3 regions of the Pseudoalteromonas sp. S8-8 genome follow, and region 3 is predicted to be linked to each of the others. Evidence: predicted binding sites of a transcription regulator. Region 3 holds the regulator's gene; each other region holds the start of a gene.
What was found. Region 3 encodes sigma-54, which starts transcription at its own class of promoters, with help from an activator protein. Its sites were predicted from a motif close to GTTGGCACGNNNNTNGNNT; they were not measured.
Positions count from the first base shown of each region.

Region 1: L659_RS0109970 (EF-hand domain-containing protein) is a predicted target of sigma-54. The motif match lies at 7,199-7,217, and genes of this name have one in related genera.
Region 2: L659_RS0106325 (flagellar basal body rod protein FlgF) is a predicted target of sigma-54. The motif match lies at 7,979-7,997, and genes of this name have one in related genera.

Region 1 is NZ_AUTR01000033.1:112,188-122,526, forward strand. It holds gene pta (phosphate acetyltransferase) at 1-2,144, opposite strand, end outside; gene L659_RS0109940 (acetate kinase) at 2,146-3,360, opposite strand; gene yfbV (terminus macrodomain insulation protein YfbV) at 3,645-4,091, shown strand; gene L659_RS0109950 (putative RNA methyltransferase) at 4,088-4,903, opposite strand; gene L659_RS0109955 (energy-coupling factor ABC transporter permease) at 4,900-5,547, opposite strand; gene xthA (exodeoxyribonuclease III) at 5,553-6,359, opposite strand; gene L659_RS0109965 (hypothetical protein) at 6,600-7,031, shown strand; gene L659_RS0109970 (EF-hand domain-containing protein) at 7,259-7,780, shown strand; gene scpB (SMC-Scp complex subunit ScpB) at 7,932-8,522, shown strand; gene rluB (23S rRNA pseudouridine(2605) synthase RluB) at 8,519-9,391, shown strand; partial or broken gene L659_RS01000000122980 (IS4 family transposase) at 9,446-10,339, opposite strand, start outside.
Region 2 is NZ_AUTR01000022.1:58,952-69,290, forward strand. It holds gene flgL (flagellar hook-associated protein FlgL) at 135-1,388, opposite strand; gene flgK (flagellar hook-associated protein FlgK) at 1,391-3,394, opposite strand; gene flgJ (flagellar assembly peptidoglycan hydrolase FlgJ) at 3,396-4,412, opposite strand; gene L659_RS0106310 (flagellar basal body P-ring protein FlgI) at 4,583-5,677, opposite strand; gene flgH (flagellar basal body L-ring protein FlgH) at 5,689-6,372, opposite strand; gene flgG (flagellar basal-body rod protein FlgG) at 6,389-7,177, opposite strand; gene L659_RS0106325 (flagellar basal body rod protein FlgF) at 7,199-7,942, opposite strand; gene flgE (flagellar hook protein FlgE) at 8,100-9,470, opposite strand; gene L659_RS0106335 (flagellar hook assembly protein FlgD) at 9,530-10,210, opposite strand; gene flgC (flagellar basal body rod protein FlgC) at 10,224-10,339, opposite strand, start outside.
Region 3 is NZ_AUTR01000026.1:11,389-21,727, forward strand. It holds gene L659_RS0108050 (protein disulfide oxidoreductase) at 287-838, opposite strand; gene mgtE (magnesium transporter) at 895-2,253, opposite strand; gene L659_RS0108060 (HPr family phosphocarrier protein) at 2,384-2,656, opposite strand; gene rapZ (RNase adapter RapZ) at 2,699-3,544, opposite strand; gene ptsN (PTS IIA-like nitrogen regulatory protein PtsN) at 3,563-4,015, opposite strand; gene hpf (ribosome hibernation promoting factor) at 4,020-4,307, opposite strand; gene L659_RS0108080 (RNA polymerase factor sigma-54) at 4,333-5,832, opposite strand; gene lptB (LPS export ABC transporter ATP-binding protein) at 5,902-6,627, opposite strand; gene lptA (lipopolysaccharide transport periplasmic protein LptA) at 6,624-7,169, opposite strand; gene lptC (LPS export ABC transporter periplasmic protein LptC) at 7,159-7,713, opposite strand; gene kdsC (3-deoxy-manno-octulosonate-8-phosphatase KdsC) at 7,710-8,261, opposite strand; gene L659_RS0108105 (KpsF/GutQ family sugar-phosphate isomerase) at 8,262-9,233, opposite strand; gene L659_RS0108110 (calcium/sodium antiporter) at 9,237-10,205, opposite strand.

The sequences.
Region 1 (10,339 bases), on a different contig from region 3:
GGTTCTGCTTGAGCTGCCTGAATTGCAGTTAAGGCGATTGTATACACAATATCATCAACTAATGCACCACGGCTTAAATCGTTTACAGGTTTACGCATACCTTGCAGCATAGGGCCAATACTTATCAAGTCGGCACTACGTTGTACTGCTTTATACGTGGTATTACCTGTATTTAAATCTGGGAATATAAATACGGTCGCTTTACCGGCTACAGGGCTGTTAGGTGCTTTTTTAAGTGCTACGTTTTCCATTATAGCGGCATCGTATTGTAGTGGGCCGTCGATAATTAAATCTGGACGTTTTTGTTTTGCTATTTTTGTGGCTTCACGTACTTTTTCAACATCGGCACCGGTACCAGAAGTGCCCGTGCTATAGCTGATCATGGCAACGCGTGGCTCTATGCCAAATGCAGCTGCAGAGTCGGCAGATTGAATCGCTATGTCTGCAAGTTGTTCAGCATTAGGGTCTGGGTTAATCGCACAGTCACCGTAAACTAACACTTGGTCAGGTAGTAGCATAAAAAATACAGACGATACTAGCGATGACCCTGGCGCTGTCTTAATTAATTGCAGTGGTGGGCGAATTGTATTTGCCGTAGTGTTTACCGCGCCCGATACTAAACCGTCTACTTTACCTTGCTCAAGCATCATTGTACCCAGTACGACGTTATCTTGTAGTTGCTCTTGTGCTATTACGGCAGTTAGGCCTTTGCTTTTACGAATTTCGACCATAGGCGCAATATAATCATTAATAATGCTTTGAGGCTCGATAATACTTACATGTTCGTTTAGCTCAATACCTTGCTGCTGTGCAATACGCATTATTTCTTCGCGATCGCCTAGTAATATAGTTTTAGCAATTCCGCGTTGACCACAAATAGCAGCCGCTTTAATTGTACGAGGTTCATTACCTTCTGGTAGAACCACGGTTTTACCTGCTTTACGCGCTTTAGTGGTAAGTAAGTAACGAAATGCGGGTGGTGATAACTTACGAGTTTTACCTACACTTTTAGCTAGAGTATCTAGCCAGCTTGAATTGATATGCTCTGCGTTGTGATCTTTTACTTTTTCAATACGTTGGTCATCATCATTTGGTACTTCCATATTAAAGTTATGCAGTAGTAATGATGTACGCCATGTGTCTGCATCGGTTGCGAGTATTGGCAAACCGGTTTGCATGGCTTGCTCACACAAGGCCATAATACGTGGCTCTGGCTCAAAACCACCGGTGAGTAATATAGCACCAAGTTTAGTGCCGTTCATAGCAGATAAGCACGCAGCAACAAGTATGTCAGAGCGATCGCCCGGTGTTACTAATAAAGCGCCTGGCGTAAAATAATTTAAAATATTTGAAACCGTACGAGCACAAAAAGTAATGCGGCGCAGACGACGATGAAGCATATCGCCTTCGTTAATAATCGTGGCTTTTAAGTATGCGCTTAAGTCTTTTACGCGCGGGGCTACTAAGTCAAAATCCCACGGGATTGCACCAAGTAACATAAACGGATTTTTTTTAAAAATAGGTAGGGATGCTAAACGATTTAACTCGTTTTCAAGCTCTTCAGGTTTATAGGCATCGACTAAATCGGCGCGTGCACGACCTTCATCATCAAGTGGCGCATTTACTTTATTAAAAATACAGCCCAGTACGCGAGGATGATCGATACCACCGTAGTTACCTGCTGCAATTTCAAGGCGGTCTTCTATTTGAGTAATGGTGTAATTACCTGGGGTAAGTACAAATACAATTTCGGCGCCGAGTGTTTGCGCAATTTCGCGGTTTACACGCCCAGCATAAGGTTGACGACGAGTAGGTACCATACCTTCAATAATAGCGACTTCGTCGTCGTTTATTTTACTTTCAAAGCGTTCAACAATTTCCTCTAGTAGGTCATCACCTTTACCGTCGCCAATCATTTGCTCAGCATAATCAAGTGCAAAAGGCATTGGGGGATTAATAGGTGAGCCTTGAGTGACTATTTGTGTTGATTTTTCAGGGCCTGTTTCACCAGAACGTGGCTGAGCTATTGGTTTGAAAAAGTTAACTTTAACTGTTTTTTGTTCAAGTGCACGCACTAAACCAACTGATACCGACGTCAAACCCACACCGGTAGAAACAGGAATTAACATAATACGACGTGCCATATTAAAGCTCCTTTACAATATTTGCAGCATCAAGGGCAATAACCCATTCTTCATTAGTTGGCATTACAACTGCTTTGATGTGTGAATTTTTACAGCTAATAACGCCTTCTTGACCAAAGCGCGCATTGAGGTTGGCTTGCGGATTACAATTAATGCCTAAAAAGGCAAGTTGTGTAATTACTTTTTCACGAATAATATCTGAGTTTTCACCAATACCACCAGTAAATATAACAGCATCAAGGCGCTGTAATGGCACCATATACGCTGCAATTTGTTTTGAAAGGCGGTAGCAAAACATTTCAATTGCGAGTATCGCTTTTTTATTACCGACCATAGCGGCTTCTTCAATGGTACGGCAATCGTTAGAAAGCTCGCTAATACCTAACAAGCCACTTTTTTGATTTAGTAGGTTATCAATTTGCTGGGCTGTGTAATCAAGTTGAGTGGTTAAAAAATTAAATAAACCAGGGTCAATATCGCCGCTACGAGTGCCCATTATCAGTCCCTCTAGAGGCGTTAGTCCCATGCTGGTATCAACACTCTTACCATTTTTAATAGCGCATACAGAACAACCGTTGCCTAAGTGGGCACTAATAAAATTGCTTTGCTCGATAGGTTGCTGAAGTAACTTTGCTGTTTGCCCTGCAACATAAAAATGACTTGTGCCGTGAAAACCATAACGCCTAACACCAAACTCGGTGTACAACTTATATGGAAGAGCGTAAAGAAAGGCAACTTCATTCATAGTTTGGTGAAATGCAGTATCAAACACCGCGACTTGTGGCAAACCTTCAAACGATGCCTGCGCCGACGATATACCTAGTAAATTAGCGTGCCCATGAAGCGGCGCAAGCGTTGCCGACTGTGTAATGCCTGCAATTACTTTTTCGTCAATCAATACCGATTCCGTAAAGTGCTCGCCGCCATGTACTACACGATGGCCCACTGCGATAAGTTGCTCGTCTAATTTGTGATCTTTTATTAAGCTTACAAGCGTATTTATAGCCTCAGCATGTGCTTGATTAGTCGCTAAGTCGATAACTGTTTTAGCACCATTAAATTTGTATTTAATAGAGGGCGCTTTGGCGCCTAAGCTTTCTGCAAGGCCTGAAATAATTTCGTGACCATCGTTTGCATCAATAATGGCAAACTTTAAGCTAGAGCTACCACAATTTAAAACTAAAACGTGTTGTGATTCAGGAGAGGTTGTTGGCATAGATTCAATTTCCATAAACAAATTTAGTAAGTAAACGTTAGTACGTAATCGTTACACTTACGGTATTAAATAAAGCTAAAACAATTGAGTGTTCAACTGCAAAGTGGTTAACGCAATGTTAAATACTTTACCTTAATTAAGATGTTTAAGTTAGGATTGTTCGCCATTAAAAGGTAAATTTAAGCTGTTTTACTGAGAAAGTGTAACTCTTTCATTTTGTGTTACACTTTGCGTATAGCTCGTTTTTCCATTGTATTTAAAAGCAGTATCTGTGAGGAGTCATGATGCAAAAAAGTGTGATGTCACAACTACAAACTGGCCGTTTGTATGGTAAAAAATGGCCAATGCGCAAAGAGCTTGCGCCTTTGTTTTTAGAGTTTAGAGTAATTAGAGCGACTGAGCTTGCCATTACAGTAATGCCAATATTAGCCATGCTAACATTGTTTTTTCAGCTAAATTACTTAGGTTCTGATTTTTTACCACAAGCCATTGCGAGTGCATTATTTTTTATATCTCTACCATTACAAGGCTTGTTTTGGTTAGGTAAGCGAGCGCAAACGCCTTTAGAGCCTGCGATGCAAAAATGGTATAACGAGCTGTACACTAAAATGGCTGCTAATGGATATCAAACGCAGTTAAGTGATAACAAGCCCCGTTATATGGAGCTTGCCAATTTACTTAAAGATATGTTTGATAAAATGGACAGGGCGTTTACTAAAGAGCAGTTTTAGAGAGTTACATCATTATCTATTTTGGTAAACTGAGTAATATAAAACGATAAGGTGACAGTGTGTTCACCTTTTTCTTCGAGTGCTGTCCAGTGCTCGGGTCTAAATTTCCATGCAAATGGCGTCATCATTATTAAGTTTTTAATATCAGTAAAGCTAAGCGCTACATGCTCTGTTAAAAGGATCTGCTCTGATTTTTGAAACCCTTTTGGAGTGGCTATTTCAGTATGTTCGTTTACTTCTGAATATATATACGATTTTAGCTCTTTTAAATGACAGGGTCCTGGGCTTGCAACCACTAATATTGCGTTTTGATTTGCTAGGCGTTCAAGCTCTTGCTCAAACAAAGGTGCAAATACACTTACAAGTACATCAGCAAATTGGCTTTTAAAGGGCGCTTGGCTGATTGATGCCACACTAAATTGGCAATTAGGGTAGCGCTTAGCTGCATATTTAACCGCTGATTTTGAAATGTCGACACCGTATACAACAGCATTTGTTTTATTTGCGATTGCTTGGGTATAAAACCCTTCACCGCATCCTAAATCAATAATAGTATTCGCACTTATATTACTAATTATATCGCTAAGATTTCGTTGTAAGAAGCCATAATAACCACGCTCTAAAAATGCGCGTCTGGCTTGTACCATTTCAAGTGAATCACCCGGTTGTTTTGAATTTTTCTGTTGCACAGGCAGTAAATTAACATAGCCTTCTTTAGCAAAATCAAAGCTGTGGTTGTTAGCACAACGAAGTGTTGAATCAGTTTTCAAAAGTGCTAGGTTACACAGCGGGCATTGATATTCAAGACTCATGAGCCTAGGTAGTCCTTATCGTAAAAAGTTTTTACCCAATGCGGGCGATAGGTGATCATAATTGTTATAGCCATGCCGTTGAGCATTGCTTCAGGAAACCAAATTATGGCACTTAAATAAACGTAGTTATCTGCAAGTTCTTGCCAATTGTATTGCCCTATAGCTAAGTAAAATAAAGCACCTAGGCTTATTTTTATACAGGCTATAAATCCTGCGGTTATAAACGCACAAACAAATATATAAACAAAAAAATGACGAGGTAAATATTGGTAACTAATTATAAAGCCAAGATAGCTCAATAAAATAGGAATAAACGCACCAATAAGCAGTTGTACTGGTAACAGCTCAAGTTCAATTTGACCAAAGGCAGCGAGTAGGGCTGTGGCAAGTAGGCTACTTAAAATAGTCAATCGCCAGCCTAAAATTAATGTAGCAGCCGTAACACCTAGGATGTGTAAATCAAGGCCAGTTAAAATGCCAGCCTTTATTCGCCAAAGCACTGCAAACACTAACGCACACGCAAGTACGCTAGTTTGACGGACGGGCGTACTAAGCAATGTTTTATATGTTTTTTTATCAAAGCTTAATAGAGCAATAATAATTACAAGAGCCCAAAGTAGCCCCTGTATTGTTAGGCTTAGCATAATAATTACTTAAATGTTGACCATATAGGGGCATGATCTGACGGTTTTTCAATACCGCGAAGTTCGTAATCAATACCTGTATCTATGCAGCGTGCTGCAAGCTCATTGGTTGCAAGCACTACATCTATACGAAGTCCTCGATTATCTACAAACCCTTTAGAGCGATAGTCAAACCACGAGTATTGATCGTCTGTTTCGGGGTTTTGCTCTCTAAAGGTGTCTTTAAAACCCCAATTAAGTAATGTTGCAAGCCATTCACGCTCTACCGGTTGAAAAGAACATTTACCCGTTTTTAACCAACGTTTAGCATTTACGTCGCCAATACCAATATCTAAATCGGTAGGTGATATGTTGATATCACCCATAACGATGACGTCTTGATCGGGTGTGTGATTGGTTTCAAGGTGTGTCATTAAATCTTTATAAAATTGACGTTTATAAGGGAATTTAGTTTCGTGATTAATATTATCACCTTGTGGGAAATAGCCATTCATGACAGTAAGGTCGCGACCGTTTTCTTGTTCAACAGTGACGCTTATCATGCGTTTTTGCGATTCATCTGTATCGGTGGCAAAACCTTTTAAGACCGATTTAGGCTCTTTTTTGCATAACATAGCTACGCCATAATGCGCTTTTTGACCATGAAAGTAGACGTGATATCCCATTTTTTGTACATCTTCTAATGGGAATGCTTCGTCGTGAACTTTAATCTCTTGCAAGCCAATAACGTCTGGTTGATGTTTGTCGATAATTGCTTGTAATTGGTGAAGACGAGCACGCAGACCATTGATATTGAAAGAAATCACTTTCATAAAATTTACCTTAAAATTGGTTCTATTTAATAGATTAAATTGTATCAGTAAATACGCGTACATAACATGACTGAATTGAGATAATAGCTGCGCAAATGTTGATCAAATGATGAGTAAAGTTTAAACATTGTGAATACAATATTAATTATTTAAATAAATAAAAAATTCAATTGAACTTAACTTTATTGAATATATAGTGCGCGAAATTCACTTTTTTAGCTCGTTCAAATAGGATCTCTCATGAAAACTCAACTACTTTTAGCCACTGCTTTACTAGCATCTGCAACTGCGTCAGCTCAAAGCAATACTTACTTTAGCCAAGATAACAAAATTGAGTCTAATTTATGTGTACTAAGTGCAAACGAAGGCTTTAGCGTTGCTCGTAAAGAAGCTGCCCAGCACGGTGTTTACCTATCTCGTTTTTCTAAAAGCATTTTATGTAATGGTGAAGATATTCGTGATATTGCTAAAAAAACGACATTAAGCAACGCATCAGTTGAGAAAGTAGAAGTATTTGCAAAAGACGCCCAACAAGAAACTCAATTATGTATGACGGCTTTAAAACAAGGTTTAGCACCTGTTCGTCAAAAAATTGGTAACCTAAACTCATTAAAATGTAATGGTCAAAACGTTACTGAGTTTGTTAAACGCTACCAAAACGCAGCAATCTAATTGTTAGCTTAACTATAATAAGTAAAATTGAAATGCCTGGTTTTTACCGGGCATTTTTTTGCAAAAATTACAAGGTTGTTTGCAAAGCTTGCAAGCTTAACTTATTGAAACTGTTTAATAAATATACCGACCGAGATTAAGTTATTGATTATTATAAGTTAACTATTATTGGCATTGGATTTGTATTAGTTAAAGTGACATTTAATTAATTACGAAGGATACGTCTTATGAAAAAGTTAACATTAGCAGCCACTATTTTAGCATCATTAAGCCTAGCGGCTTGTTCATCTAATCAAGGTCTTGAAAGAATAGACAGTGACTTTGCAAGTTTAGATAATGATAGCGATGGCTACATCTCAAAAGTTGAAGCTGATGACGATAGCATTTGGGGCCATTTTTCAAATATTGATACCAATATGGATAACGAAATTAGCCGCAAAGAATTTAACACTTATATGAAGCTTAATAATGGCAAAGTAGCCACTGATTCTGAAGTAAGTGAGTCGGCATTTAAAGCTGAAATTGCTAAATTCGATAAAATTGAAAGCAGTTTTTCAAGCTTAGATAACGACAGCAATGGCTATATCTCGGTAGTTGAAGGTAACGATGATGATATTTCAAATCATTTTGGTTACATGGATAAAAACCAAGATAAGCGCATCAGTAAAAGCGAGTTTATGGGTTACATTAAAAAATACGGTAACGCAGTAGCTGAAGATGATGCATTAGAAGCTTTTAAAAGTAACTAATAGTTACCATTTTAGTAAGTAAGATTAAAGCCAGTGCTAGTCACTGGCTTTTTTGTGTTTTAAATTTAGTTATTTGATAGATATATTTTCCTAGTTTGGTGTTGTTCTGTCATAATAGATGGCTGTGTATTTTTATTTGTTAAGAGTGTGTATGGCGGGTCGGCGAATTAGTGATGAACAACTAGTTGAGATCATTGAAGCAGCTATTTTTGTTGCAGATAAGCCTGTTAGTAAACGCCACCTCAAAGACATCGTATTAATAGATTTAGCTATTTCTATGGCACGAATAAATGACGCAATAGATACAATACAAGAACATTTTCAAACTCGTGGTATTCGCTTAGTTGAAGTGGGTAGTGGGTATCGGTTTCAGGCATGCAGTAGTTTAAGCCCTTGGTTAAATAACTTGTGGCAAGAACGCGCACCAAAATACTCGCGTGCTTTACTGGAAACATTATCACTTATTGCATACAGGCAGCCCATTACACGCGGCGAAATTGAGCAAGTAAGAGGTGTTACTACGGGTTCGAATATTATTAAAACCTTACTCGAAAGAGAGTGGGTTAAAGTGGTAGGGCATAAAGAGGTTCCGGGAAAGCCGGCTTTATATGCAACTACTAAGCAATTTTTAGATTATTTTTCGTTAACTGGACTTGAAAATTTACCTGCGTTGCCAACAGAGCAGCAAAGTAAAATTAACCAGTTATTGAGCGATCCTTCTGTGAGAGAACCATCCGAATGAGTATTATACAAGGTGAAAAGTTACAAAAAGTCTTAGCCCGTGCAGGCGTAGGCTCACGCCGTGAAATGGAAAAATACATTGACGCAAACCGCGTTAGTGTAAACGGTAAAGTGGCAAAGTTAGGTGACCGTGTTGAAGAAACCGATTTGATTCGTGTTGACGGACACAGTGTAAAAATCGAAGAAAAAGCAGACCGAATCTGTCGTGTGATTATGTATAACAAACCAGAAGGTGAGTTAAGCACACGTAAAGATCCTGAAGGGCGTCGTACTGTATTTGACCGACTTCCTCGTATTGATGGCGATCGCTGGATTGCGGTTGGTCGATTAGACGTCAATACATCGGGTTTAATGCTTTTTACAAACGATGGTGAACTAGCAAACCGTTTAATGCACCCAAGCTATGAAGTAGAGCGTGAATACTCTGCACGTGTATTTGGTGAAGTAACCAATGAAACGGTTAAAAACTTACTACGTGGTGTTGAGCTTGAAGATGGTCCAGCCAAATTCACGACTGTAACCCCTATGGGTGGCGAAGGCGTTAACCGTTGGTTTAACGTAACGTTAAATGAAGGGCGTAACCGTGAAGTTCGTCGTTTATGGCAGTCTCAAGATGCGGAAGTATCTCGTCTTATTCGTATTCGTTACGGTAAACTAGAGCTTGATAAGCGCGTGCCACAAGGTGGTTGGATGGAGTATGATTTAGAAACAGTAAACTACTTGCGTAAAACCGTTAAATTAGGCCGCGAAACACAAACTAAGCTTTCTGTTATGCCCGAAAAACGCAAAGATAAACGCGCTAAAATCAACCAAATTCGTAAAGCAGTTAAAAAACACAATCAGCGTGTTAAGCCGACTAAACGTAAATAATCAATTAGTTATTTATTGAACACAAAAAAGCCGCTAATTGCTAACACCATTCAGTTAAGCATGCTTTGACTTAATGGTGTACCGAGTTTTTGAAATTCGAACGGTCCTACTTTTGGGCCGTTTTCTTTTTTCTGGAAGAATATAACGTTTCACTCGTTCTCGCATTGCCCTTAATTTCTTTGGAATTGAACCTGGCGAAGCGATGGCACACCAGAGTATTTCATCCTGTATATCCCGCAAAGCCATGACAAAACTAATTCTCAGCGGGGAGACTTTAGCCTCTTTGGTATCTCTACTCGAATTAAATTGTAGGCTAGCAATATACCCCATAGCTCTTGATTGACTCCATCCACAGTCTGACTACGCAAAAGAATACTATCCTCAAGCATCTGGTGTTTTATTTCTCCATAGCTATTTTCAATTTCCCAGCGCTCGAAATAGACATCAAGAATGGCCTGTGCACCAAAAGCCTGTTTATCATCCAAAGAGCACAGCAGACCTTTTATTTTTCCAGGCCCCATTGGCTCAGGATAAAGAACCAGTCTGGCCTGCCAGCACTCAGGAAGCGAAGGGTCTTGTTTTCTGGCATGCGCAGATACACTCATCTCTACTTTGAAGTCATGCTCAGAGTAAGATTCAATGACGGTGTATTGCGTGTTGCTTTTAATCGGGACCATCCAGTGCGACTGTGGGTGTTGCTTACGCCAATTAATCAGTAGCTCAGCGCTGAGATAACATCGGTCAAAAATAGTTAGACTGTTATCACTTACATGACCAAATAACTGCTTTGCGTAGTTCACCTCACCTTGATAACTGGGCCCGAAGGCAACGTGGTGTATCAACCGGCTACGCAAGGAGCTTAAGGCGCATAGGCGTACAATAGGATATTCTGTATGACGGTTTTTACTGTGCTTAATATAGTGAAAGTGCTCAGCAAGAGCAGGTGTA
Region 2 (10,339 bases), on a different contig from region 3:
TGTATTTGAATAAACATACTTTCATAAGAGAGTTATTAGTAAGTGACATATTTTTGCCGCTCACTTTCACTTGTTTTTATATGCGAGGAGGCAAGTTATTACCTTTAGTAAGCTAATAACTCTAATAACGGAATTTACAAATAATCAAACAATGAAAGGTTGGATAAACGCCCAAAAGTTGCCTGCGATGCTTGCAATGCAGTTTCTTGCTTGGTCAATTCGCTAATTGCTTCAACCATATCAACTTCTACTAAGTTAGAGCGATTACTTTTATTTTGTATGTCAATCGACAAGTTTGAAGCTGTAATTCTATCGACTACATTTAGCCGCCCGCCTAAATTTGCTTGGGTAAATACAACTTGTTCACCAGCATTCTGCAGTTGTACAACTCCATCAGCAAGTACTTGTTGAAAGTCATCACCTTCAAGTGTGCCATCGTTAAGGCCTGCAATAAGTGCTTGTAGTGTATTAAGTACGTTTTCTTTGCCTGGTTTTTCAAGGCTAATATCTAGTTGTCCAGGCGCACTGCCTTCTAATTCAATCGTCATACCTGCGTATTCAATTGTATCATCGTTAACTTCGCCAGTTACTGCGGGGGTTAGTGCTGCGCCGTCTCGGTATATTTCGTAGGTTTGTGGATCTGTTGCTGTAGCACCTGGGCTTACTAATACACTATATGTATTTGCTGTTGCCGAAGCTGCTGGGTCTGCGTTGTAATTTGCTTGATGAAATTTATCAAACTCAGCTTGGCCGTCAACATATACACTTGCCGCTGTAATAGAGCCTGAAACACTTGCCGTGTTAGATTGTACGTTTAACCGCGCATCAATCTTTTCAAACGTATCAAAGCCGTTATCGCTTGATTTAATTGATACACCTTCAGCTATAGTTATTTGGTGCTGACCTTGGTCGCCATTATAAGTGTATTTTTCTGCAACTGAGTCAAACTGATATGGTTGCGTATTGTCTTGGTAACCTGAAAATATAAATTTCCCATCTTCTAAACGGGTATTCATTAGGTCAAGTATACTACTTTGTATCCCTTCTAATTCTGAAGCTATAGAACTTAAATCAGACTTACTTAATGCTCCGTTACCTGCTTGAATTGTTAATGTTTGTGCTTTTTGTATAGCATAGTTAATACTTTCTAATATAGTTTCTTCACTATTTAATCTATTACTAAGCTGATCAATATTTTTAGTGTATTGCTCATTAGTTTGTATTTTATTTGAATACAGCATAGCTTGCGAAATAGCAGCTGGCGCTTCTGAGGTGGTTAAATACTTTTCACCTGTTGTTACTCGCTCTTGAGCATTTGCAACACCTTGTTGGTTGTCGAGTATTTTATTTATGTTGTTTTGGTACATTAAATTATTTGATAAACGCATAATTACCTCGCCGCATTTAATAAGGTGTCAAAAATTTCTTGAGCTGCTGCTAAAACTTGTGCTGATGCTGAGTATGATTGTTGAAAACGCAGTAAATTTGCGGCCTCTTCATCAAGGTTTACACCCGATAACGACTCGTACCATGCCTCAGACTGCTCTGCTAATGCATTAAACGCACTACCGCTTGTGATTGCTTGGCCAGTTATAACACCTATATCACTCACTAATCCTGAATAAGCTTGGTTGAACGTTTTATGGTTGTCGGCCGTTGCTGTTGTTTCTACATTTAAACGGACTAACTCACCATTTTGTAAATCAGCTAATTTTAAACCATTACGGTTATCATCAAAGCCGCCTTCGTTAAACTCAAGTGTAAAGGTGTCGCCTGTTGCTGGTGTACCTTCTATATCAAAATCGAATCCGTAGGTATCAAATGGAGCACCCGCTTGCGATAACATTCCTTTTGCAGGAGGCGTAATAGTAAAAGTACTCGTTCCGCTATTATCTGTAATTTGATATTCGTTAGCATTACCTGTTTTAACAAGCGTTATTTCACCGTTTGTTAAGCTTGGTGTTGAAGTAAATCCACCGGAGGTAACACTTGTTACTTCTCCCGCTGAAATAGTAGCGGTACCTATATTATTTAAATCGTTAGCAGTACGAATAGGCGATGCTAGTGCTAAATCTTCTGCGCGCCCTGTTGCAAGTGTAATACTTGAAGCGGCATCTGAATTAAGCTTTATTTGAAACTGATCACCCTCAACACCTGCCCCAGATACATTTACTTGAAGACCAAATGATTCGCCTGAGGTTATAGTCGATGAATCAATAACACCTGTCGATATATCAGCAAGTGAAGGCTGTCCCAGCGGATCCCCTTTGTTATCTATAGGCTGAATACTTACTTCATTAGCATTAGCTGTATAAGTAATAATAAAGTCACTGGCAGGAAGTTCACTGCCCTTACCTGGCTCTACTGTTGCAGTCATACCGGCAGTACCTGTGTTAGCTTGATACGCATAAGCGCCAACGGTAGGAATATTAAAAATATTACCACCCAGCTGACCTGTTGCATCCATACCCAATTTGTTTTGCTCGTTAAATGCGTCGGCTATCGCTAAGCCCATTTGACCAATTTGGTTTTGAGCAGGGACTAATATGTCATCTCTAAAAGCGAGTAAGCCGCCAATTTTGCCTTTAAGTTTACTTACATCAACTTCAAGCGGCACTGCTTTGCCACCATTAACGTCAAGCGTGAATTCTTTAAAATTAGGATCGGGGTCGCCCGTCATCGAAAATAAGTTAAATGCGCCATTTTGCATAACAACCGCTTCACCTGTGCCCATAAAAACGAGTTTTTCGCCATTTGGACCATCAAGCGTTTCTATGTCTATTAGCTCTGATAAGTCGCGTATTGCTTTATCGCGTTCGTTATAGGTAGAGCTTGCATCTGCGGCATTATTAGTGCCATTAACTGCCGCAATATTTTGATTTAGCGTACTAATACTTTGAATTAGTGAGTTTGCTTCATCTGAAAATATTTCGAGCTGCTCGTTCACTACACTTTTTTGATCAAGCACGATGCCCGAAAGCCTATCCATTTGATCAATTAAGCTTTGCGCATCTGTCATTACTAATGAGCGGGCAACGGTAGATGACGGTTGATTTAGCGCTTCTTGCACGTTATTAAATAAAGAGTTAATTCCGGTCGAAAGGTTGTTCGACTCTTCAGAAAAAATAGTATCAACTCTATTTGCCTCAGTAATAAACTGATCGAAAAACGATTTATTAGAGGTGTCACGATTTAGCTGTGACTGAGCAAACTCGTTTAGTAATCGGTATGTTTCGCCTCGCCCTACTTGGTTATCAACCATAGTGGTAAATTCAGTACGCTCACGTACGTAGCCTACGGTATTTACATTGGCAATATTTTTACTTGTCGTTTGCAATAGCTCCGAGCTTGCTCTAACCCCAGAACTGGCAATGTTTAATAAATTAAACGACATGTTACTCTACTCCTTGGCGGATCACGTTTGCCGCAATGTCTTTTAGCTGACTGCTATTGAGCACTTTTTTTATTTTGCTGGCATAATTTGGATCGGTTGCATAACCTGCTTTTTGTAATGAATCTAAAAAGTCATTTGGTTTTGCTGTATTTTGTAATGCTTCTTTGTAGCGTGGGTTTTGCGTTAAAAAATCAACAAAGTCGTTCACGCTATCTTTAATTGAATCGTAGGCTCTAAAGCTGGCTTGTTTTTTAACGGGTGTGCCTTGCTCAAACTCAAGCGTTACTTTGCTTGCTTTATCGCCTTCCCAGCTTTTATCCGACTTAATATTAAATAAGTTATTTGAGCTGCCACCGTCACTTTTATTAATAATGTGTTTACCCCAACCGGTTTCAAGTGCCGCTTGTGCAACCATTACCGCTGGGTTTAAACCAATTTTTTGCGCTGCAGTTTTAGCGTGTTCCCACACTGAACTTACAAACTCTTCTGCATTTTTAAATGTTGGGCTATCGGTTTTAGACTCTGCAGTATCGACTTTAGGCTCAGCAATATCGGCTTTAGTACTCTTAACGATAAGATCGGGTTGCTTATTTTTTTGCTCATGAGGAAGAGCGGAACCGACTTGCGTATCGCTAAAAATATCGTTGGTTGTTCTAAGCACAGAGCCTGGCATAAAGTTTTTAGACTCAGGCGATAACTGCTGAACAATTAAATCGGCAAGGCCTAACGAGCCATTTGATGAAAGCTCTGTAGAAAGTTGCTGATCGTGCATTTCTTCAAAAAACTTTACGCCACTTGAATTAAATGGACTGTCTTTATCTTCAAATGCTTCGTTAGCTTTGCGCATTCCTTTGAGCAACATTTGCGTAAAAATAGCTTCAAATTGTGCGGCCGCTTTTTTGAGCGCAGCTTTGGAAGCATCAGTTGATGCATCGCCACTCGTTAAGGCTTCTTTACGAAGTGAATCTAAGTTGCCTAAATCAAAAAAGTTTTGTTTATCGAGGTGATTAGTTTCCATCGGCTTTTTGACACAAAATGAATAATGTAGTTAAAAATGCAAAAATTGAGCCACTACCGATAAAACAAGGAAGATAAAAATAATAATTTTAAGTTACTGTAAATAAAAGAGCTCTAGATCTTTGTTTAATAGATATAGAGCTTTGAGTGACACGTTACTTGCTTTAGTTTTTAAATAACGATCAACTGACCATTAATTGCGCCCGCTTCTTTTAGCGCTTCTAAAATAGCCATTAAGTCACCAGGCGCTGCGCCTACTTCGTTAATTGCGCGAACTAAATCGTCAAGACTTACCCCTGGGTTAAATACAAAAGCGCGCGAGTCGTCTTGGTTTACATCAATAATACTTTGCTGCGTGACAACTGTATCACCGTTTGCTAGCGGATTTGGCTGCACTACATTTTGCTGCTCAGCAATGGTGACTGTTAAACCGCCATGGGTCACTGCAGCAGGCTGTAGGGTTACATTTTTACCAATAACAATAGTACCTGTACGCGAGTTAACTATAATTTTAGCGGCCATGTCAGCTGGCTTAAATTCTAAGTTTTCGAGTGTTGATAAGTACGATACACGCTGGGATGCATCGCGTGGTGCTATGACACGAATAGAAACAGAATCAATTGCTTGTGCGCTATTTGGGCCGACTAAGTCATTAATTGTTTTTTCTAGGCGTTTTGCCGTTGTAAAGTCTGGGCGGTTTAAGTTGAAGGTAATGTAATCGCCTTGCATAAACGGGCTTTCTACGGTGCGTTCAACTGTTGCGCCATTGGGAATTCGTCCAACTGTAGGAGTATTAATTACGACTCTACTTCCATCAAGGCCCTCTACGCCTAGGCCTCCCACAATTAAACTACCTTGTGCAATTGCATACACGTTACCGTCTACACCCTTTAAAAAAGTTTGTAATAAAGTGCCACCACGTAAACTGCCTGCACTACCAATGGAAGAAACCGTAATATCTATTGTTTGCCCGGGCTTTCTAAATGCGGGTAATTCTGCATGCACAGCAACAGCGGCAACATTTTTAATTTTAGGACTTTGAGTTGAAGGTAGCGTAATACCAAAGCTGTTCAACATGCCTCTAAAACTTTGTTGTGTATATGAGTTTTGCTCGCCAGTGCCCGGCAAGCCAACCACTAAGCCATAACCAACTAATTGGTTAGAGCGTACGCCTTCAACCATAGACACATCTTTTATGCGCTCAGCACTGGCAGTAAACTGCCAACCTAATAACACAACTAAACATAAAGCTTTAAGGCTATTCATGTTGTTACCCTCTAAAATGGAAACAGCGAACTGCTAAAGAAACGTGTAAGCCAACCAGGACTTTGCGCTTCTTGCGTTTGCCCTTTACCTGAGTATTGAATACGTGCATTAGCAATACGATTTGATTCAACCGTATTATCGGCGCTTACGTCTTGAGGGCGTACTAGCCCTTCTAAACGAATAAACTCTTCGCCGGTATTAAGCGTTAGCCATTTTTCGCCGCGTATAACTAAATTACCGTTAGGTAAAACGCGCATTACATTAACCGAAATATCGCCCACTAAGCTGTTTGATTGGTTTGATTTTGAATCGCCTGTAAACGACGAATCACTACCAATACCAAACTGAATACTATCGCCACCTATATTTACAGGTAGACCACCTAATCCAATAACGGGGTCTAAGCTTGCGTCGGTTTCTTTGTCTGTTTCTGTTTTAGCGGCTTTTGTTGCTTGAGTAGACTCTTGCAATTTAACCGTAATTATATCGCCAGTACGTAGCGCTTTTTTATCAGAATATAAGTCGTTTGATGTATGAGTATTAAACAATGAACCTGTGGCTACCAGCGGCTCTAAAATAGGCTCGGGGTACATAGGTGCGTAGTAAGGGTCGTCCTGCACTACTTCACTATTTTGCGTAGACATACAGCCACTTAAAAATAATGTGCCCGCTGTAAATAAAATAATATTACGCATAATTCCCCCTACTCTATTAAAGCTGTTGATTGATATAACTCATCATTTCGTCAACGGCCGAAATTACTTTTGAGTTCATTTCGTAAATACGCTGAGTTTCTATTAGATTTACTAGCTCTTCAGTTACATTTACGTTTGAAGTTTCGAGTGAGCCTTGAATAATGCTACCTAACCCTTCAACACCCGGGTTACCTTGTACCGGCGCACCACTTACAGCGGTTTCGGTATAAAGATTTTGACCGATTGGCTCAAGACCCGACGGATTAATAAAGTCACTAATAGTCAGCTGACCAATGACCACGTTATCGGCTTGACCTGCAACACGCACAGATACTTCGCCGTCTTGCGAAACCGTAATTGATTGCGCATCATCAGGTACATTCATTTCTGGCTGAATAACATAACCAGCGCCCGATGTTACAATTCGGCCATCGCCATCAGTAGTAAACTGACCGTTGCGCGAGTAAGCAATATTGCCATCTGGTTGCAGTACTTCAAAAAAACCTTCACCAGAAATCATCCAATCTAGTGAGTTTTCGGTGGTCAACATGTTGCCTTGCGTAAACTCTTTTTGGTTAGCTACAACTTTAGCACCCGCACCTAGCATTAGGCCCGATGGCATTTCGGTATCTTGCGATGAACGACCACCTGGTTGATTAATATTTTGATAAAGTAAATCTTCAAATATAGCGCGGCTTTTTTTGTAACCTACAGTACTCGCATTCGCTAAGTTATTTGAGATAACCGATATATCGGTTTGTTGAGCGTCTAGCCCAGTTTTACTGATCCACAATGCTGGATTCATAATCGTGTCCTCATTTTAAAGTTAAACTATGCGTAATAACTGATCTTGACGCTCGTCAATTTCTTCAGCTGTTTTCATTAATTTCACTTGTAATTCAAATTGGCGCTGGTGGCTTATCATGTCGACCATTTCGTGAACAGGGTTCACATTTGACATTTCAAGCGAACCACTTAAAACTTTTACATTGGCAGAGGTATCTACTGTTACATTTGCTTTTGGTCTAAATAAACCATCGTTACCTTTTTCGAGCTGTGAGCTATTTGCTTCTACCACTCTAAGCGTGTCTATTTCTTCTAAAAAGTTAGCGGGAGCGCCTTGCGGTCGAACTTGAATAGCGCCATCTTGGCTAAACCCTATTTTTTCGACTGGAACGGGTAAAATAACAGGTCCCCCTTCGCCAATAACTTGACGACCGTGGCTGGTTACGAGCATGCCTTGAGCAGTAATGTTTAACGTACCCACTTTTGTATAAGCTTCATTACCGGAGGCATCTTGCACTGCAAGCCATGCGTTATCGCTCATCGCGATATCTAAGTCTCGCCCGGTTTGAACAATGCCCCCCGATACCATGTTTGAACCCGGACGCTCTTGCATTGAAAATACACGTGTAGGCAAACCTTCGCCAAACGCTTGCATAGAACGTGCTTGCGCAAAGTCAGCTTTAAAACCCGTTGTATTTGCATTTGCCAAATTATTGGCTTTTAAAGCAAGCCCTTGTAGGCTTTGCTTAGCGCCAGAGGCCGCAATGTAGACCATTTTGTCCATAGTATCGACTCACATAAAAAATCTCTGAACTTACAAATGCAAAATAGATGCCAGATTAAATTTGACGCAACATTGAGAGGTATTTAGAAGGGCTTGCAAAGAGGACTTATAAAAAAGGCTGCAAAAATGCAGCCTAATATATTTAATGGGGTTTAGCTTATCGAATCTGCAAAATACTTTGCTGAATAGTTGAGTTAACTTCAAGCGCACGTGAGTTTGCTTGGTAATTACGCTGTGCAGTAATTAAGTCTACTAGTTCATTAGTAAGGTTTGTATTTGATTGCTCAAGCGCTGATGAGTTAATTCCACCAAATGTACCCGAACCAGCTTCACCCGCTACAGGTTCACCTGAATCAATACTTTGCTTCCAGCTTGTATCACCCACTTGTGATAACCCTTGTGAATTTGGAAAACGTACCATAGCCACTTGGCCTAAAAATGTTGAGTCACCATTACTGTAAGAAGCGACAATTTTACCGTCTGTGCCTATATCAATTCCGGCTAAACGGCCTACCGTTGAACCATCTTGATCGAGTGCTTTTACTTCAAAACCACTTGAATACTGAGTTGGGATACGTCCTGCCGTGTTATTTTCGTCGCGCCAGTTAAGCTCAATACCAGTACCTGGGAAAGTTGCACCATTGTCTAGTAATGTTGATAAACCAGCACCAGAACCCGCTGGCAGTAGTATTTCATCAAAAGTGGTTGTATTTGTATTTGCCACACCACCTGTTGTTGATGGTAAACCACTTGAGTTAAAACCTAGGGTAGTTAGTGGTGTATAAGGTGTCGTTGTTTGTTCTCCACCAGTTGTGCCATCAACTACTTTGCCATCGAGTGTTGCGTATACTTCCCAACTGTTATCTGTACCACCTGCTGCGGCATCATCTTCTTTAGCAAAAAAGTATTGTAAAATATGTGGTTCACCTAGTGAATCATATACCGTTGTTGACGTAGATGAGTTATAAGTACCACTAGAAGCAGGGTCAAAATCTAGACCTGTTGGATCCGCCGTTGCATCTAAGTTAAACGACAAAAATACATTTTCTGTTGCGCGAGGTGAACCAGACGAATCAGGGATTTGAATTGGATCAGTTGTGCTCAAACTTACCGACGTTGTATCACCTGTAGATGAATCAACTGGGAATGCTTGTAAAAAGTTACCTTTTGCGTCAACCATAAAGTTATCTTGGTTAAGCTTAAATGCACCTGCACGTGTATATGTTAAATCTTGCGAAGATAAATCGTCGGTCATCGCAAAATAACCTTCACCAGTGATTGCTAAATCAAGTGAGTTATTTGTAAATTGTAGTGAGCCTTGATGAAACTGCTGCGCAACCATGGTTGTTTGCACACCGTCACCATTTTTAGTCTTACCAGAGCTAAATACTGATGAAGCGTAAACATCGGCAAACTCAGCGCGTGACTCTTTAAAACCTGTGGTATTAACGTTTGCAATATTATTTGCCGTTACGTCTAAATCTTTTTGCGCGGCAGCAAGGCCGGTTAATGCAATATTGAAGCTCATAATTCACCTCTAACCTGTTAGTCTGTGGCCTGCTAGCAGGCGAAAAATACTAAAATTCATTACGCGATTTCTGCTACATCTGTCAGCCTAACCGCACCTTCTTTAGTGTTAATAATAATGCCACTTGAGCCATTAATATTAACGCTTTCAATGTTCTTGAATGTAGCAATGGGCAAGCTTGAAAATTCGCCGTCAGTACTTCCTTCGGCGGTTACTGAGTATTCACCTTCAGGTAAACGCTCACCGGCTTCATTTTTGCCATCCCACGCAAAACGTACTGCACCTGCTGATTGAGAACCCATATCAATAGTTCTTACTAGCTGACCTGATGCATCTGTCACTTTAATTTTTAAGTTATCAACGGCTTCTTCTGCCACTGCAGAGCCTCTGGCATCACCCGTTTCATTTAAATCCAGGGTGTTTGACTCAAGTAAAGCTTGCTTGCCAACAAGTGTTGATGCTTGCAATGCTGAATTTGATGTCATAGAAGACGCTAAGCTATCAAAATTTGAATTTAAATCGCTGATGCCTTGCGCCATTGTGAAACTAGTCATTTGAGCAATCATTTGATCGTTATCCGCAGGGTTACTGGGATCTTGAAACGATAATTGCTGAGTTAACAAAGAGAAAAAGTCTTCTTGTGTTAACGCATCACTCTCATTATCACTGGTCGCTACTTGCGATTCTTGCCAGCGTATAGAGTCTAAATAGGATGAAGATGTACTAATATCGTTACTCATAACCTACCCTCGGTTACCGCTGCCCTAGCAACAGTGTTTTACTTAGCATTTGCTTTGCTGCATCAGCAACTTGCACGTTTGTTTGGTAAGAACGAGAGGCAGAAATCATATTTGCCATCTCCTCTACAA
Region 3 (10,339 bases):
ACGATTAACTCTTTGTTGCTCGGTTTTTACTTAGCCCACTAGGTTACAAACCTCGCGCCGCGATTTAATCGCCCCTAGATTGAACAAATTTCAATCCACAAAGATCAACACGCCCTAGTAGATTAGTTTAATTACGCTAAGGGTTTTTAAACCCTTTTCATGCGTAAATTAAGTAAACCTTGCTCTTTATTATCTATATTATTGTAGGTGATAAAGAGCGAGCTTTTAGAAACCCCTCTTGAGATAGCACGTATTTAGTGTCTATATACTTGCAGTTAGTTTTTTCTTAAAACGTTGATGATAACCACAAACGTAATTTAAGTGACCATAACGGCTGAATGCCTGTTAGCCCTTGCGTCATTTTATTATCTTTTAAGATTATATAAGATGGCGTGACTTGCCCTTGCCAATCGGCAAATATCTCACCGTGTTGATCGTTGACAGTGATAAAACTGTAGCCATGATCATTTAGATACTCATGTATTTTTTGATCCGAACCTGATTTTATTGCGATGCTCACTACAGGGTAGTTATTCTCGTTCGCGAGTTTGTTTATGGCAGGGGAGGTAATACTACAAATAGGGCACCAAGTTCCCCAAAAATAGACAAGTGTTGGTTTATCTTGGCTCATTGCTGCTAAATCAATGTTTTGCCCTTTATAATCTATTAATTGTAATTGAGGATTTGCTGGCATAACAGGTTGTCGCCACCAATTTACAGCGTTATAAATTACGAAAAATATGAGACCATATATCAACACACTTTTTAATATTGATAGGCCTTTTTGTTTTGGCGTTTTTTTAGGTGTGTCTTTTTTATTTTTGGTATCCGTTGTCATAGTTGCAGCTTTACCCTAAGTGTTTTTTACTTTAGTTATTTGCAAAAGTTTCTAATTTAAACCAGCAACCAAGTAGCAGTACCTAAAAAGGCGAATATACCCACAATATCTGTCACCGTGGTTAGCACCACACTCCCTGCAAGTGCTGGGTCTATATTCATTCTTTTAAGAATAATAGGGATACTCGCACCAGCAACACCTGCCACCACTAAGTTCATAAACATAGCGAAGGCGAGTACGCCACCAAGCATAAAGTCCCACTGCCATAGGGCAATAACACCTGCAATTAACAACGACCACAAAACACCGTTTAACGCGCCAATAGCAAGCTCTTTCATCATTAAAAAGCGTTGGTTAGTTTGATTTATATGACCTACCGCAATACCACGAATAACAAGCGTTAATGATTGGCTACCTGCAACACCGCCCATAGAAGGGACAATACCGTTAAGTACAGCTAAAATAGGTAAAACATCTAAAGTGCCTTCAAAAAAGCTAGCTACAAAAGCAGCTGCAAGTGCAGTTAGTAAGTTGACACCTAACCAAACTGAGCGTTTTTTAGAGCTTTTTAGTACTGGCGCAAAGGTATCTTCTTCATCATCAAGGCCGGCTAAGCCCAATAAACTATGCTCAGCATCTTCGCGGATTACGTCAACGATGTCATCGATAGTGACACGGCCAAGGAGCTGATCGTTATCATCGACTACGGGGGCCGATATCCAATTATGACGTTCAAATAATTGCGCGACTTCACTTTCATCCATAGAGATTGGAATGGATTCACAATCTTCATCCATTAAATCACGAACAATTTTTTCTGGCGGGTTAGTTAATAATGTACTCAGCGATAAAGCGCCTATAAAGCAGTTATGCTTATCAACAACGTACAAGTCATCGGTACCTTCTGGTAACTCGCCGCGTAGCCTAATATATCTAAGTACAACATCAAGCGTAACGTCAGGGCGGATGGTCACCGTATCGGTGTTCATTAGCGCGCCAGCAGAACGCTCTTGATACGAAAGTGCTTGTGTTGCACGCTCACGGTCTTGAATGTCCATCGCGCTAACAACGTCTTTATAAACGGTGTCCGGCAGACTACGTAATACTTCACCTAAGTCATCGTGGCCCATATCTTCTGTTGCGGCTGCAATGTGCTTAGGTTCCATTTGGGCAATAATGCCTAAACGAACATCTTCTGATAGTTCTTCAAGAACATCACCTTGCACATCAGGATCAACCAACTGCCAAAGGAGTCGGCGAATTTTATGCGGTGATGATTCTAGTAATAATGCGGTATCACAAGGAGCTGTTTTTGCGAGCATGCGCCTAACTTGAACAAATTGACCACTATTGAGTGACTTAGTCACCTGTTTTAGTTGCTGTAGTGGGTAATCTTGTTCAAAAGCTTCAGGCATTGGCGTCCTTTATAAATTTTTATATTACTTTATGGGGAGAGGTGAGTTAACTGGCGTCACTAACCGTATTTATTTTATATATCTGTTTTAATTGGGGCATTAGTAATGCGAGCATTATTTTTATAACTGTTTATTCTTGTTCATTAAAACGTTGTGCTATTAATTCTCCAACAGCATGTAAAGCTTGCTCAGAATCGGGGCCTTTGCATACAACTTTTACTTCTTTTCCTTGGCTACTTTCAAGTAACATTAGTGCAAGTACGCTATCGCCTGCGGCTTCTTTGTCATCTTGAAATAATGTAATTGTCGCATCAAACTGCACTGCCAATTGGGCAAGCACGGTGGCTGCTCTGGCGTGCAATCCTAATTTGTTTTTTATTAAAAAAGTGTCTTCACAATGCATAACTTACTCTACCTAAGCTGAACAGGTGATTATTCAGCTATATTATTTTTCTTGTTCGCGATGGCGAATTTTCACATTGGGATGTGTCATTGCAAAACTTTCACCGATAGTTTGCGCTAAATATACAGAGCGATGTTGCCCGCCTGTACACCCAATGGCAATGGTTAAATAACTGCGGTTATTTCGCTCTAAGTGCGGTAACCACGTTTGTACAAATGTTTGAATTTGCCATGTGAATTTTTGCACTATGCTGTGATTGGCCAAATAATCTTTAACGGGTTGATCTAACCCATTTAAAGGTTTTAATTCAGGTTCCCAATGTGGATTTGGTAAAAAGCGTGCATCAAATACGTAATCTGCTTCTTTTGGTATGCCGTGTTTAAAACCAAACGATTCAAAAGTGACAATCAGTTGTTTATCTTTTTTACCTAAAATCTTTTCACGAATAGATTCAGCGAGTTGATGAACACTCAAATCAGTCGTGTCTATCATAAAGTCGGCGCGGGTGATTAATACATCAAGTAATTCTTTTTCTTTTTTGATGGCTAAATCAAGAGGCAACGAGTCAATTGATAGTGGGTGTAATCTACGAGTTTCAGAAAAACGTTTTATCAATGTTTGATCGTCGCTATCTAAATAAAATAACGTAGGGTTTGCAAAGCCTGGCAAGTATTCAAGAATATCGTTAAATTCATCTTGTTGTTTAGGGATGTTCCGTACATCAATGCTAACAGCAATTTTATCGTAGCTATCAGACACACTGCGAACTAATGAAGGAAGCAAGTTAACTGGAATATTATCTACGCAATAATAACCTAAATCTTCTACAATGCGTAAAGCAACCGACTTTCCAGAACCAGAACGGCCGCTTATGATAATTAACTCCATTTAACACCCTTTATAAAACTATGATTGATTGACAATAACTTGGTAAAGCTCAGTATCTGATTTTGCACTGCGTAACTGTTTACAAAAATCTTTGTTGTTTAGTTTATCAGCAATGGTTGCTAGAGTCTTTAAGTGCTGCTGGTTATCGCCATCTGGTACGATGAGTGCGACGAAAATATCAACAGGGCGATTATCGATTGCATCAAAATTTATTGGAGTTTCGCTAACGAGTACTAAAGCCAAAGGCTCTTCTGCACCGCTCATTCTTCCATGAGGAATGGCAATGCCACGCCCTATACCTGTACTACCCAATTTTTCTCTGCTCATTAAAGCATTAAGAATATCTTGTTGCGGTAAATACGGAAGTTTGTCGTGAGCAAGTTCGCTAATGAACTCTAAAATTCTTTTTTTGCTATTAAAAAGGACCGCAGCTTTGCTGCAGTCCTGGCATATAAGTGAGCTTAATTTCATCATATTAGTGTCGAGCAAGCTTCTCTTTGTGTTTAATTACTTGTCGATCGAGCTTGTCGATCAACGAGTCAATGGCGGCATACATATCTTGATGTTCTGTAGAGGCAAATAACTCAGCACCGCTTACGTGTATGGTGGCTTCTGCTTTTTGATTTAATTTTTCTACATCGAGAATGACATGAACATTATTAATATGATCAGAGTGTCTTTCTAGCTTCGCAAATTTGGTATTAATATAGTCTCTTAGTGAATCGGTTAATTCTACGTGACGACCAGTTAAGTTTAGTTGCATAAGCATTACCCTCTTTTTTTGCGTCTTAAATCAAACTTTTACGTTGATTTGACGGTGGAATAGCCAGAGATTCGCGGTATTTTGCGATTGTACGTCTCGCTACTTTAATTCCTTGCTCAGCCAATATATCCGCTATTTTGCTATCACTCAATGGTTTTGCTGAGTTTTCTGCTGCGATTAATTTTCGGATAAGCGCACGGATTGCTGTAGATGAACATTCACCACCGTTTTCGGTGCTTACATGGCTTGAGAAAAAGTATTTAAGCTCAAATATACCACGGGGTGTGTGCATATACTTTTGGGTTGTTACGCGCGAAATTGTTGATTCGTGCATTTCTACCATTTCAGCAACATCATTTAAAACCATTGGTTTCATGGCTTCAGGACCGTGTTCAAAAAAGCCTTGTTGTTGCTTAACAATACAATTTGTTACTTTTAATAGCGTGTCGTTTCTACTTTCTAAGCTTTTAATAAACCATTTAGCTTCTTGTAAATGCGAGCGAATAAACTGGCTGTCACCACTGGATTTTACAGTGCGAGACATTGCCGCGTATTGGCTATTAACACGAATTTTAGGCATGCTGTCTGGGTTTAACTCAACAACCCAGCGGCCTTTAATTTTTTTAACTGACACATCAGGAATAACATACTCAGATTCTTCTCTTACAATAGTATCTGCAGGTTTAGGGCTTAGAGTATGTATTAATGTCATTACTTCTTTAAGCTCTTCTTCTTTGAGCTTAGTTTTCTTCATTAATGTACGATAGTCACGAGCAGCTAATAAATCAATATGCTCGGTTAAAATCATTTTTGTTTCATTAATGTAAGGTGTTTCTTTATCAAACTGGTTAAGCTGAATACATAAACACTCTTGTAGGCTACGCGCAGCAATACCAACAGGATCAAACAGTTGGATGCGTTTTAATACAGCTTCAATTTCATCAAGTTCGACTTCGTTATCATCTTCGTTTTCTTGATTGAAGCTTTCTAAAATCTCTTCGCAGCTTAGTGTTAAAATACCTGAATCATCGACGGCTTCTACAATAGCAATAGCAATCGCTTCGTCTGTAGGGCTAAATGGCGTTAGTTGTAACTGCCACATTAAATACTCATGGAGCGTTTCAGTAGAGGCGCCTTGGTATATTGATTCGTCTTCAGGCATCGGACCCGATGATGCTGCTGGGGCGGCACTCATGTACTCATCCCAACTAACATCCATAGCCATGTCGTCACTTAGCGTGTCTTTTGCAAGTGCTTCACCACTATCTTGTTCGTATTCGCTTGGAGCATCATCGGCAGATGCGCTAACAGTTATGTCATCTGTATCTGCTTTTTGCTCGTTTTTACCAGCAGCGTCTTCTGAATAGTCTGCTTCTTCAACCTCTAATAGCGGGTTGCTGTCGAGAGCTTCTTGTATTTCTTGCTGGAGATCCAATGTACTGAGTTGCAACAAACGAATAGCTTGTTGCAACTGTGGAGTCATTGTAAGTTGCTGGCCCATGCGCAGCTGTAGTGATTGCCTCATGTATCTCTAACAATCCTTTTATGTTGTTATAATTAATACTAGCAGATGCTTAAAGACATGGCGTAAATGTTACAGCCTAAATTGCTCGCCTAAGTAAACATCGCGTACTGTTTTATCATTTAATACGTGTTCTGGAGTACCTGATGCAATCAGCTCCCCATGAGAAACAATGTAGGCTTTTTCACAAACATCAAGGGTTTCTCTTACGTTATGATCGGTAATTAATACACCAATCCCACGATTTTTAAGATGTTCTATTATTTTCTTTATATCTAATACCGAAATCGGGTCAACACCTGCAAATGGTTCATCCAGTAATATAAATTTAGGATCTGCTGCCAGCGCACGTGCTATTTCCACACGACGACGTTCGCCACCCGACAACGCCATACCTTGGCTATCACGAATGTGTTGTATGCTAAATTCATCTAATAATTTATCGAGAGTGTCTTCTCTAGCTTGTTTATTTAACTCTTTGCGCGTTTCTAAAATGGCCATTAAGTTTTGATAAACAGTCAGCTTTCTGAATATTGAAGACTCTTGCGGTAAGTAGCCAATGCCTAATCTAGCACGACTATGCATAGGTAAAAGAGTAATATCGTTATCGTCTATCGATATTTTACCTTTGTCGCTAGGTACAAGTCCTACTATCATATAAAACGTGGTGGTTTTACCTGCGCCGTTAGGGCCAAGTAAGCCAACAATACTGCCAGCTTTGACTTCAAGGCCGACGTTTTTTACAACTTCACGGCCTTTATAGCTCTTTGCTAATAGCTCTGCTTTTAATGTGCTCATGGTTGACCTTTGTCGCTTTTTTTACTTTTTTTAGTCTCGATTGGCACTAAAATTGTGTGAACGCGGTCAGTTGAGTTTTCATCTTTTTCGGCACTGATTAGCTGCTGCTCTATATCGTAGGTAATGCTTTTAGCATTTATTTTTTGTCCCGCTTGCGATACTTGTGCATTACCAACAAGCGTTAAAAAACGCTTAGATACATCATAACGTACTTCGTCAGCACTGGCGCTCATAGTCGTGCCATCTGATTGCTTTTCTTCAAAGTGCGCAGGGCTACCTGTAGCAATTAATAATTGTTTATTATCACCAAGTTCATCGCGTTTATGTACTTCTAAGCGGTCGGCTGTGATACGGCGGTTACCGTGAATAATTTCAACGTTTTTCTCAAAAATCCCGACATTAGCTTTTAATTGGCCTTCTTGCTTATCGGCGCTTATTGAAATTTGATTTGCAGCCGGTTGCGTGTTTTGCTCTGCAGCACTACTATTAAACGCTAGTATAAGTGTAGGAATAATAAGTGATTTTAATATTTTATTGGTCATAATATATGGTTCGCGTATGGTTAATTAGTTTTATCACTTCGGTTTTTAAGTCGGCTTCTAGGCCTTTACCAGTGATTTTTAAATTGGGTCCAGTGATGATAACGGGTTGCTCCGAACGCATTGTTAATAGTTTTATATCTACCTGAATATTATCAGCATTGATTTTGTCTATCATGGCGTTATCGGTTAAGTTTTTGGCAACCACATTGCCTTCTAAAATTAATTGTTTGTCTTCGTATAATGTTGCTTCGTCTGCATTTATTTGCCACGTTTGCTTTTCGTTATATAAAGTAAAAATAGGTTTTTCAAAAAACGTAAAACCTAATTGTTGATATAGCTCCATTTTAGCCGCAGTGACTTTGTGGCTAATTTTACCTTGCTCATCATAGGCTGTCTGTTTGAGCTCAATAGCTATGTAATCAGGCTTAGCAACAACTTCAGGCTCAGCCTGAGGCACAATATTTGTTTGTGTAAAATAAGGGTACCAAAGCCAAACCATACAGCTAATGAATAAAACGCTTAATATTATGCGCGCTGCATTCATGAACTAGTGCCTTGTGTAGTCAATGCTTTACCATTTTCAAGCATGAGCAAATCGGTGAGTTCTCTCACTGCACCAAAACCGCCAGGCATTTGCGTTACATAATGTGACAAACGCTTAATAAGTGGGTGGGCATCATTTACTGCAACGGCAAAGCCTACTAACTCCATAACAGGCATGTCAGGACCGTCATCACCAATATAAGCAATTTGTTCATCGCTAAGGTTGAGTTTATCTTTTAATTCTTGATAGGCAATGAGCTTATTTTCTTGGCCTTGATAAATATGCTGTACGGTTAAGCTGCTCATACGTTGTTGTACTATCTGTGAATGACGACCAGTAATAACAGCTACTTCAAAGCCACTGTTTATAAGTGCTTTAATGCCAAAACCATCTTTTGTATTAAATGCTTTTAGCTCTTCACCTTGATTGCCAAGGTAAATACGGCCATCAGAAAATACACCATCAATATCGCATATAAGTAGTTTTACTTTTTTAGCGCGTGCTTTTGCATCATCGCTCAGCGGTTGATAGAGTTCTTCAAATTGCATTTATAACACTCCTGCTTTTAATAGGTCTTGCATATTTAATGCGCCAATAGGTTGGTTTTTCTCATTGACGACGATTAGGCCATTTATACGTTTACGTTCCATAATATTGAGCGCTTCAGCGGCTAAAATATCTTGCGTAGCTGTAGTGCATGACTTAGTCATAACAACATCTATTTGTGTTGTATGAATATCAATTCTTTGTTCTAAAATGCGACGTAAGTCACCATCGGTAAATAACCCTACGAGTTGCTGATTTTCATCAACAATGGCTGTCATACCTAATCCTTTAGCTGACATTTCTATTAGAGCATCTTTAACTGTTTGTGAAACATCAATAATAGGTGTATTTGCGCCGCTGTGCATAACATCTTTTAAAGTAAGTAATAAGCGCTTGCCTAAACTACCACCTGGGTGAGATAGCGCGAAGTCATCAGCTGTAAACCCGCGAGCTTCTAATAATGCAACTGCCATGGCATCGCCCATCGCAAGCGTTGCAGTGGTACTTGATGTAGGTGCTAGACCCAATGAACAGGCTTCTTTTTCTACTTTAATACACACATGTACATTAGCAAGGGTCGCCATGGTTGATTGCGTATTGCCAGTCATCGATATCATTTTGGCACCAAGTCGTTTTAAAACCGGAATGATATTTAAAACTTCGCTGGTCTCCCCTGAATTAGAAATAAGCATGACCACGTCATTTTTAGTGATCATACCTAAATCACCATGACTTGCTTCACCAGGGTGAACAAAAAATGCTGGACTGCCAGTACTAGCAAGGGTTGCCGCTATTTTATTGCCAATATGACCTGATTTACCCATACCAATGACAATAATACGGCCTTCGCAGTCGTACATTAATTGGCACGCGTTATGAAAATTTTCATCTACATATTGTGCAATGTCACTAAGTGCTTGGCGCTCAACATCTAAAACGCGAAGGCCTTGTTCAATAAAATTTAGCGTTGCCATTATTTACCCTACTTGACTAAAAATATACCCTTGGTAACCCAAAAACGCTATTAGCAATAAGCCGCCTTCTACTCTATTGATACGTTGGGTACCTCTAAAGTTCAATGACATAATAATAAGAGCAAGTGTTGCAGCAATCATAATTAATACGTCTCGGCTTACTAATGATGGATCAATGGCAGAAGGGTTAATAATACCGGCAAGTGGTAATACCGCTAGAATATTAAATATGTTTGAGCCAACAATATTACCTAGTGCTAAATCATCTTCATTTTTAAGTACACCTGCAACCGAAGCGGCAAGTTCAGGCAAACTAGTACCGATGGCAATAATTGTTAAGCCAATGACTAAGTCGCTTAAGCCGAAGTATTTAGCAATATCGACAGCCGAACCTATTAAAAAATGAGAACTAACAGGTAGGAGTATCATGCCGACAACTAACCAAAATACCGCTTTTTTCGTAGGTACATCGTTAGGGACGTCGTCGCAGGCTTCTGACACAAATGGATCATCTTGGTTTTTTGCACGCATAGATACAATAATTAACCCACCGATGAATACGATAAAGCCAACCAAAAGTGCAACACCTTCATTAAATGAAAAGTAGTTATCTGAGAACACATACCAAGTAACTAAAGACACGAGCATTACCAATGGCATTTCGCGTTTTAATGTACTTGATGAAACTGAAAGAGGGCGAAATAAAGCTGTGATACCTAACACAAGTAAAATGTTTGTAATGTTAGAGCCAACAGCATTACCAACGGCTGTGTCGGTTTTGTTAGCTAAAGCAGCAGAGGCTGAAACCATCATTTCGGGCGCTGAAGAGCCCATAGCTACCACGGTTAAACCAACAATAAGTGTAGGTACACCAAAGTTTTTAGCAAGAGCCGCAGCGCCATAAACAAACCTGTCTGCACTCCAAACAAGAGCTGCAAAACCAAGAATTAAAATAACAAACGAGGTAACCATTGTGTTAAGCCAGTTATACAAAATACGGATGGCGCGAATAGTAACAAAAGCCAAGATGAAAGTATAAATAAAAGAGTAAGGTCAACTACGTAACAATGCTGCTTTTAAACAGCTAATTTAAAAATTTAAGCCGG